4 regions of the Marinagarivorans cellulosilyticus genome follow, and region 1 is predicted to be linked to each of the others. Evidence: predicted binding sites of a transcription regulator. Region 1 holds the regulator's gene; each other region holds the start of a gene.
The links. The regulator sigma-54, encoded in region 1, starts transcription at its own class of promoters, with help from an activator protein. The targets are predictions, from matches to a motif close to TGGCACANNNNTTGCNNT.
Positions count from the first base shown of each region.

Region 1 (2,202 bases):
GTTTTTGCGTAATCGGTGCCTTGCAGTGCCTCAGCCAGCGCAGCTAAATTTTGTAAATGATCGTTGTCTGCGTCCTCTGGGACTAGCATGGCAAAGATCAAATCAACCGGTGTGTTATCTACCGAGTCGAAATCAATGGCGTTATTGAGCGTCATTACGGCACAAATAGAAACGCCACCGGTTGGAAAACGGCAATGAGGGATGGCAATACCCTCGCCAATGCCGGTCGAGCCAAGCCTTTCTCGTGTAATTAATTGTTGGAACAAATCATCTGCTTTTAACGCAGGTACACTGCTGGATATTAATTCAGCCAGCGCCTCAAGGGCGCGCTTTTTACTGGTACATTCGGTGCCGCACAGTACACGGTTCGCCGATAGCATTTTCTCTAGTGGCATAGATAACTCAGCCTTATAGCACTTAAAGCCAACTATTATACAAGTTGCTTGCGCTCGTTCGAGGGTGGAATTTGTAATGATTCTCGGTATTTTGCAATGGTTCGTCGCGCAACCTTAATACCTTGATCGGCCAGTAATTCTGTAATTTTAGAGTCGCTTAAGGGTTTTCGGGTATTTTCGGCAGCGACTAATTTTTTAATAATGGCGCGAATGGCTGTAGATGAGCACTCGCCGCCGGATTCGGTTGCCACGTGGCTGGAAAAAAAGTATTTAAGCTCGAAAATACCTTGCGGAGTGTGCATGTATTTTTGTGTTGTTACGCGTGAAATTGTCGATTCATGCATTTCGACCATTTCGGCAACGTCATGCAAAACCATTGGCTTCATGCCTTCGGCACCATGCTCCAAGAAGCCCTGCTGGCGTTCGACAATACAAGTGGCAACCTTAAGCAGTGTTTCGTTGCGGCTTTGTAGGCTTTTTAAAAACCAGCGCGCTTCTTGTAGGTTGTCTTTTAAATAGGTGTTGTCGCTGCTGCTATCGGCACGCTTAACCAGTGAGGCGTAATCAGAGTTGATTTTTAATTTTGGCGCAATGTCTGGGTTAAGTTGCACTTGCCAGCGGTTATTAGCCTTTGTAACAAATACATCGGGTACGACATATTCAGTGCTTGATTCGCTGATGGCGTCGCCGGGTTTGGGGTTTAAGCTTTGAATTAAAGCAATAGCGGCTTGAAGCTCGGGTTCTTTGACTTTGAGCTTGCGCATTAATTGTTTGAAGTCGCGGCTGCCGAGTAGCGGCAGGTAATCGGCGACGAGCGCTTTGGCTGTGGCAAAGCCGGGGGTGGATTCCGGTAGTTGTAACAGTTGTAGGTACAGGCATTCGCTAATGTTACGGCTGGCAACCCCTGGTGGGTCAAACTGCTGTACGCGGCGCAATACGGCGGCGACTTCGTCGTCTTCAAGGTCGGGGAAGACTTTCTGCATGCCCTCGAAGATGTCGTCCAAGGTTTGGCTTAGCATGCCAGAAGGTTCGACTGCATCAATAATCGCGGTTGCAATCTCGCGGTCGGTATCGCTCATGGGCGTGAGGTTTAGTTGCCACATCAGGTGGTCTTGTAAGGTTTCGGCGCTGGCGTTGCGCGAGTCGTAATCGAAATCTTCGTTTTCGGGGCGCGATAGGCCGCTGCCACTCGAGCCGCTTTGGTAGATGTCGTCCCAGCTGGTATCAACCGCTAAATCTGTGGGGATATTTTCGCTCCAATCGTCGCTGGCGGCAGGCTCGTTGGCATCATTGGTATTTTCTGGACTTGTTTCGGCAGCTTTTACAGGCGTCTCGCTATCGGCGGGTAATTCTGATTGCGCATTGCTTGCGCGTTCGGCATCGCCGCTGCTATCGCTAGCACCACTGTCTTCAGTGACTTCTAGCATCGGGTTATTTTCAAGAGCTTCTTGAATTTCGTTTTGCAGATCGAGAGTCGAAAGTTGCAATAGGCGTATTGCCTGCTGCAACTGAGGCGTCATGGTCAGCTGAGTGCCGAGTTTGAGTTGCAAAGAGTGCTTCATCGAAGAATAAATCCATCAAGTTTTTTGCTCTGCACAAATTGAGAGCGTCTTAAAGTGATTGTAGTCATCCCTGCGATGTACTGCAATGGCCTGTAAAAGCAAACTTTAGGCCATATCGAAAAAATCTAATGGTTGCGTGCTAGCGCTCAAATCGTCTAATGAATATTGACTTAAAGCTTGAAGTCTTGCCCAAGGTAGACTTCCTTGACTTTCTCGTTTTCCAAGACCGTATCCGGCGACCCGGA
Region 1 is NZ_AP023086.1:2,344,226-2,346,427, forward strand. Features, by position in the region: gene MARGE09_RS09230 (PTS sugar transporter subunit IIA) at 1-395, opposite strand, end outside; gene MARGE09_RS09235 (RNA polymerase factor sigma-54) at 431-1,957, opposite strand; gene lptB (LPS export ABC transporter ATP-binding protein) at 2,128-2,202, opposite strand, start outside.

Region 2 (2,202 bases), 800 kb from region 1:
AAAACCCTAACCGTTTTGTTTCTGTATCGGCTTTTGCACCTATATGCGCACCAATGCAGTGTGCTTGGGGGCAAAAAGCCTTTACCGGTTATTTGGGAGGCGATCAAAATAAATGGCAAGCATATGATGCTACGGCTTTACTGTTGATGTCAGAGCAAGCAGTGCCTATGCGTATAGATCAAGGTGCGGACGATTCCTTTTTGTTAGAACAGCTCAAGCCTGAAAAAATTCAAAGCGCAGCTAAGCAAAAAAACTACCCTCTCGATTATCGCCTGCATGCTGGCTATGACCATTCATACTATTTTATTGCCAGTTTTATCGGTGAGCACATTGCATTTCATGCTAAACATTTAAGCCGCTAGCTTTCGCTTGCGGCTTAAATACTGCGCGTTTTTATCAATAGGGCCAAAGCGAAGCTCTATTGATTTTAGGATTAAGAGTTAACTGTCAAATTATTAATGACTTGAGTAACGTTCTCGCGCTTTTTCACAATCTGCTCAGCCAGTGACTTTTGTGCTTTTGTATTAACTTCGCCACTCAGTACTACGCGGTCTTTAAAAGTGTCGACGTCAATAGATAAGCCCGATACGCTGTCGTTGGCGATTAGTTCGGTTTTAATTGATGCGGTAGTGGATGCATCTGCAACATACTGAGAAAAGTCACGATCTTTACTTTCGCTCATTTTTTCTCGTTTGTTGTCGCTATTTTCATCTACTGTTATTCGGTTATCTACGGAGCTAACGCCTTTAATGCCTTCGGCTATGTTTTCGGCAAGATCTTTTTCAATTTCAGAGTCGACTTCGCCTTCAAGGATGACTTTTTTACCTTCCACTTCAATATCGATTTCAAAAGGGTTTAAATGTTCGTTTAGGATAAGAGCTGTTTCTAGCTTGCCAGAAATTACACCATCATTGTAAGCGTCTTGTGTGTTTTCCCAAATATTCTTAGAGCCTTCTTTTACATCTGCCCAAGCATCTTTAGTTCCCTCTTTCACATTTTTATAGGTATCTTTTGTTGTTTTTTTAGCGTCGTGGTAGGTGTGCTCTGTTTTTTTCTCGATATTTTCGGCAGTATTTTCCATTTCATCACCCGCTAGCGCGGTACTTGCTGCAAGAATAGATGAGAAGGTTAAGGGTAAAATAAGGTTAGTTGAAAATTTCATAATTAACTCCAGTTTTTCTCATGTTGGATTTGGGTAATCGGCAATTTGCTACTACAACCAAGCTATTGCTTAAAGTGTGCCAATGTTTAAAAACTGCGTAATACGCCGTGTTGCGGCTAGGTGCTTGTAAAATTTTTTAGCATTTACCGCTATTGCGGTGTAACAATTACAAAATGCTTATTGTTTTTTCTTATGAGTTAGCAAAATGGTTTTGTGTGGGGTAGTTGGGGCGCTAGAGTGCATTGATAAGAGCTAGCTCACAAAATCGGCATAATCTGTACTCGGATATCGCAGGTTGGCTAAGTTAGAATCGCTCAGATTAAATTACTCGGGCTATTGCAGTTATTACCTATGAAGCATCTCCCTTTAGTTGTTCCCTTTTTTGCCACAGCTTTAATGGCATTACTCACATCTTGCGGTAATGACGAAAATTCTAAGCATAAAACGCGTCTACCTTTTGTGGCTCCGGCCGAGAGTACTCCTTCCCCGGGTGAGACTAGACGGCGATGGTTGGCAGGGGACCATCATATTCATAGCCGTTACAGCGGTGATGGCAAATACTCAGCGGCGCTCAATGCGCAAATGGCGCATAAGTACGGCTTGGATTGGATGGTCATTACTGATCATGGCGGGCCTAACCATAGCCAAGTAAATTTAGAGCAGGCCTATCCAGATTTAGTCGCCTCGCGTCAAGCTGTGCCTGAAGTGCTGCAGTTTTACGGAATGGAGTTTGATACCCCTGCGGCACAACATAGCAGTTTGATTATTCCTTATTCTTCAGCCGAGGCAGAGCAGTTGTTTCAAATAGAGCGTGATTTTAATCGTGAGGAAGAGCTCTATGGCAGTGCAGAAAGGGATTCTGAAGAAGATATGCTGGCGGCTTTATTGGCGATGCAAATATTTGACCCTGCTCCAATTTTAATGGCGAACCACCCTAGCCGCAGCGCCTACGATCTAGGTGCGTATACAAGAATAACCCCGCGTGAGTTGCGTGGTTGGAATGATATTGCGCCAAGTGTTGCTGTAGGGATGGAGGGCGC
Region 2 is NZ_AP023086.1:1,549,171-1,551,372, forward strand. Features, by position in the region: gene fghA (S-formylglutathione hydrolase) at 1-362, shown strand, start outside; gene MARGE09_RS06245 (BON domain-containing protein) at 434-1,162, opposite strand; gene MARGE09_RS06250 (CehA/McbA family metallohydrolase domain-containing protein) at 1,514-2,202, shown strand, end outside.
Region 2: a site for sigma-54 is predicted at 1,227-1,244, ahead of MARGE09_RS06245 (BON domain-containing protein). Genes of this name have one in related genera too.

Region 3 (2,202 bases), 670 kb from region 1:
AAGGCTTGGTTGGCCGACCACATTAGGTTAGCGCGCCATTGATCATCTTGTTGTTCAAAGGTATTCGCTAAGCGCAATAAGGTTTTGAGTAGAGCTTCTGCGTACCCATCTTGGACCCAAGCGCCTTCTTGAACGGTAAGGTATTGCTCGCATGTGTGCACCCATGCATCGGCAATGCCGTTAGCGAGCTGCCTAGCTGGCAGGGTTTTCATGGCATCTGGATCTAGTACGGCAAATTGTGGTTGTACCGTTGGCGATAAAAAAGCCAGTTTATCTTGGGTTGCTGCTTTGCTGACAACTGAGGCTGTATTTGATTCTGAGCCTGTTGCCGGTAGGGTTAAAATACAACCAATGGGCAGTGCTTTATCGACGGTATGTTTGCCTTCTAAAATATCCCAGCCGGTGCCGTTGTAGCATGCGGCGGCGGCCACGTATTTGGCGCCATCAATCACAGATCCGCCGCCTACAGCTAAAATAAATGTAATGCTCTGTGCCTTAGCTAGGGCGACAGCCTTATCGAGATGCTCAACGGTGGGGTTGGGTGTAATGCCTGAAAACTCCAACACGCTGTTTTCGCTCAGCGCTTGGGTTACCTGTTGGTAAATGCCGTTATCTTTAATCGAGCCGCCGCCGTAAAGCAAAAGTACTTTTGCGCTCGCAGGTATTTTGTGTTGGATGGCGGTTATTTGCCCCTGACCAAAAATGATGTTGGTTGGGTTGCTGTAGTTGAATGTCATCATATTGCTTACCTTCTTATATCCGCGTGCTGTTATTTGAATAACTAGGGCATGATTGTAATTCTTACTTTGGGTGCTGTCATTGTTATAACTGTACGGCCGTTAAAAAGGCTGAAAAACGCGTTATATCTTTTACCTTTTCTATTTATGTATGTTTTTTATTACCCCCGAGCTAAGGCTGCAGTGGTGTTGTAGCCCTTGTGCTGCAAGGGCTACAGGTTTTGGCGGTATAATTTTATGGCATTGTTTGTGGTCTGTGAAAATGTTGGCACGCATTCTGTAATAGTTAGTGTGTAGGGCAGATGTTCAGGGTTTTAGCGATGAATATCTGATTCGACTCATAATGGTCAGGAGAATGATTATGTTAGGTTGGGCAATTGTTTTTTTTCTTATTGCAATAGCCGCGGGTGTTCTAGGCTTTGGCGGTATTGCCGGTGCAGCTTCAGGTATTGCGCAAATTTTTTTTGTTGTATTTCTAGTATTGTTGGTTGTTATGGCCATTGCTAGGGCCGTTGGTGGGCGTTCACCTTAAATGTTGTATCAAAAAAGGCTTATTGTTAATTATTACAATAAGCCTTTTTAAATTCGATTGATAATATAAAAGTAAAAATTGATTTGAGGTTATCGTTTTAAAATGAATATGCCGCTTTCAACACCAGTAGTTGATATAGAAGCTTCTGGTTTTGGTTTGTCTAGTTACCCAATAGAAATAGGGTTGGTTTTGGCGAATGGGCTACTTATTGTGCATTAGTTAAGCCGCATGCTAGTTGGGGGCATTGGGATAGGGGCGCTGAAAAAGTTCATGGCATTAGCTTGAACGAGCTAAAAGACAACGGTAAAGCCATTGCTGATATTTGCCAAGATTTAAACACGTTGTGTGATGGCCAAATACTGTATACCGACTGTTGGGCACACGATTACCATTGGTTAAGCAAGCTTTATACGGCTGCTGGCGTGCATTGCAGTTTTCGTTTAAGCCCTATTGAGCACTTACTTTCTGAGCTGCAAATGCAAAGATGGTCGCAAAGGAAGAAAAATTACGCCAGAGAGGCCAATATTAAAACGCACCGTGCTTTAAATGATGCACTAATTATTTCTGAAGCGTTGGATCGTGAATTGCTGCTCAATGATGCTCAAGTTGATCGCATGTTGGGTGAGTTAGATGTTGCTGCGGCACCCGAGATGCCGCTTCCAAAGTCGTCACAACATATTTTTGATTCACGAAATTATAAAAAGTCGGCATAAGCTGTATTGCATTTGTGCGCCATAATTTTTTGGGAGGAACTGTGAAATATTATTTACTGATACTATCTTGCCTGATGTTGTGGTCTTGCGATGGCGCGGATTATGCCGAGCAAGGTAAGCTGAAGCCTAACGGCGAGGCTATAAGTAATATAGATTTAGCAAAAGCGGCTTGGCTCGATAGTAATATCTCTCGTTATAGGATGCATGTTTTTCGTGATAC
Region 3 is NZ_AP023086.1:3,016,749-3,018,950, forward strand. Features, by position in the region: gene MARGE09_RS12095 (iron-containing alcohol dehydrogenase) at 1-740, opposite strand, end outside; gene MARGE09_RS12100 (DUF1328 domain-containing protein) at 1,099-1,269, shown strand; gene MARGE09_RS12105 (hypothetical protein) at 1,551-1,982, shown strand; gene MARGE09_RS12110 (hypothetical protein) at 2,024-2,202, shown strand, end outside.
Region 3: a site for sigma-54 is predicted at 1,004-1,021, ahead of MARGE09_RS12100 (DUF1328 domain-containing protein). Genes of this name have one in related genera too.

Region 4 (2,202 bases), 1.9 Mb from region 1:
AGCCTGTTTTTAGGCACGGATACTTTAGAGGAGGGCGACAATAACGCTGACGAAGATCAAAGCGCAGCAGCTCAAAACAGCCAGCCGGCGGCTGTAGTAGCCATCGAGCCAAAAGCAGTAGAAGCAAAACCAGAACAGCCAAAACAGGTACAAGCATCGCCACAAACATCTACACCAGAACAAGCAGCACCTACACCAGCACCGGCAACAACCCAGCCCGTACCTGCACAGCCTTCTTTTGAAGAATGGGAAAATCGCAGCCCTGCTAATAACCCTGTAAGCCCACCTAAGCCTTTAGCTGCGCCGCAACAAGCCCATGCCGAACCAATTGTACGCATAACGGCAGAGCAAATACCAAGCGATGTGCCCTTAAGTGACGAGCAAAAAAAAGGGCTGCAAAAACTGCTCGACCAAAAGCTGCTTATCGCGCCAGAGCCACTCGGCGAAAGTGTGCCCAATGTTGAACCGGCGCCTGATAGGGCACTGGCACCCAGCATTGAGCTAGCTCCCAACATTGAACTTGCGCCCAAAACTGTACCGATTGAGCCAGAAGCGCCTGCAGTAATTGCTGCCCCAGTAATACCGCCGGCAGTGCCACGCGAAGAGGTGGCGGCAATAGTTGATAATAAGCTGCCTGAAGAGCTACCCGATAAGGCTGTTGCGCCACTCAATACCACGCATCAAGTACCGCAAGCCAGCGAGCCCAAAGATTCAGCATTAACAGCACCTGCAGTGCCTAATTATCGCGAGCACTGGATACAACAATTGCCCGATTGGGGTCAATCGCGGTTTGATGTTTTATTGTTTAGTGCGCGTGGGGTTACCTTGGCGATCCCTCTTATCGCTTTGGGGCATATTTATTTGCAAAACGCGCCACTAAACCAAGTGCCGGGTTTGCCGCCTTGGGTCATTGGCGTTAAACCTTTGACGCAAGGTCAATTAAAAGTCATTGATGCGGGGGCTTTTTTTACGCCCGATAGACCCAACCGCTTGAATACCGACGAAGATATACACCTTTTATCAATAGCCGATAGCCAGTGGGCGTTTGCAGTCGATAGCGTGGCTAACCCCGTAACCATTGGCACTACCGATGTGCAGTGGCGCCCGCTCAGTGCCGCAAGCCCGTGGTTGGCCGGCGCTATTAAGCAGCATATGTGTGTATTGGTTGATACCCCCGCTTTGTTAAAGCTCCTTTCGCGCTAATTTCCTGCCGCAAAAACAATGCTCAAGTTGTGTTATGGCGACTGGCACAGATGCTGCTGTCGTCTATAGTTGAAGGAGTAACGATTTAATATTGACAGCTTCTTTGCTCGAGGATGTGGTACATGGCGACGCAACTAACAAATTCAAAAATCAGTGAAGATCCCGTATTGCAGTGGGTGACTTTTCACCTAGCCGGGGAAACCTACGGCGTCAATGTAATGCAGGTTCAAGAAGTATTGCGTTATACCGAGATCGCGCCAGTGCCAGGGGCGCCGCATTATGTTATTGGCATTATTAATTTACGCGGCAATGTGGTTACCGTTATTGATACGCGCAATCGCTTTGGTTTAACGCCTGGCGAGCTAACAGATAATACTCGCATCGTTATTATTGAAGCCGAAAAAAACGTAGTGGGCATATTGGTCGATAGTGTGGCCGAAGTTGTGTATTTACGGCAGTCCGAAATAGAAACTGCGCCTAATGTCGGCAACGAAGAAAGCGCGAAATTTATTCAGGGTGTTTGCCATAAAAACAACGAGTTACTCATACTCATCGAATTGGATAAACTAATTACGGACGAAGAGTGGGCTGCAATAGGCGGCTTTTAACGTCCTTGGAGTACTAACGTGAACGCAGTGCAAAGTCTAATTATTATTGCCGTTGCCATTATTGGCTTTAGCGGTATTTGGCTTTGGCTGCGCCGCCGCTTAAAAACAATCGCGCAAGATTGCGCACAGCTGCGCGAAGAGCTGGCAGTGTTAAAAAAAGATCAACACCTTGCGTTGCAAGGTAGCTATGGCATGGGGCAGCGCATGTTACGGCTAGAGCGCCGGTTCAAATCTTTAATCGAAGCTCCTCAGCCAGAGCCCGTCGTCGAGCAACCCTTTTCGTACACGCAAGCCACGCAAATGGTGGAAGAGGGCGCCGATGAAGAAGCCATTGCCGCCACTTGTGGAATTTCGCGCTCAGAAGCCCATTTAATGCGTAAGCTGTGTGCCC
Region 4 is NZ_AP023086.1:4,261,203-4,263,404, reverse strand. Features, by position in the region: gene MARGE09_RS17525 (chemotaxis protein CheW) at 1-1,203, shown strand, start outside; gene MARGE09_RS17520 (chemotaxis protein CheW) at 1,326-1,811, shown strand; gene MARGE09_RS17515 (DUF2802 domain-containing protein) at 1,830-2,202, shown strand, end outside.
Region 4: a site for sigma-54 is predicted at 1,246-1,263, ahead of MARGE09_RS17520 (chemotaxis protein CheW). Genes of this name have one in related genera too.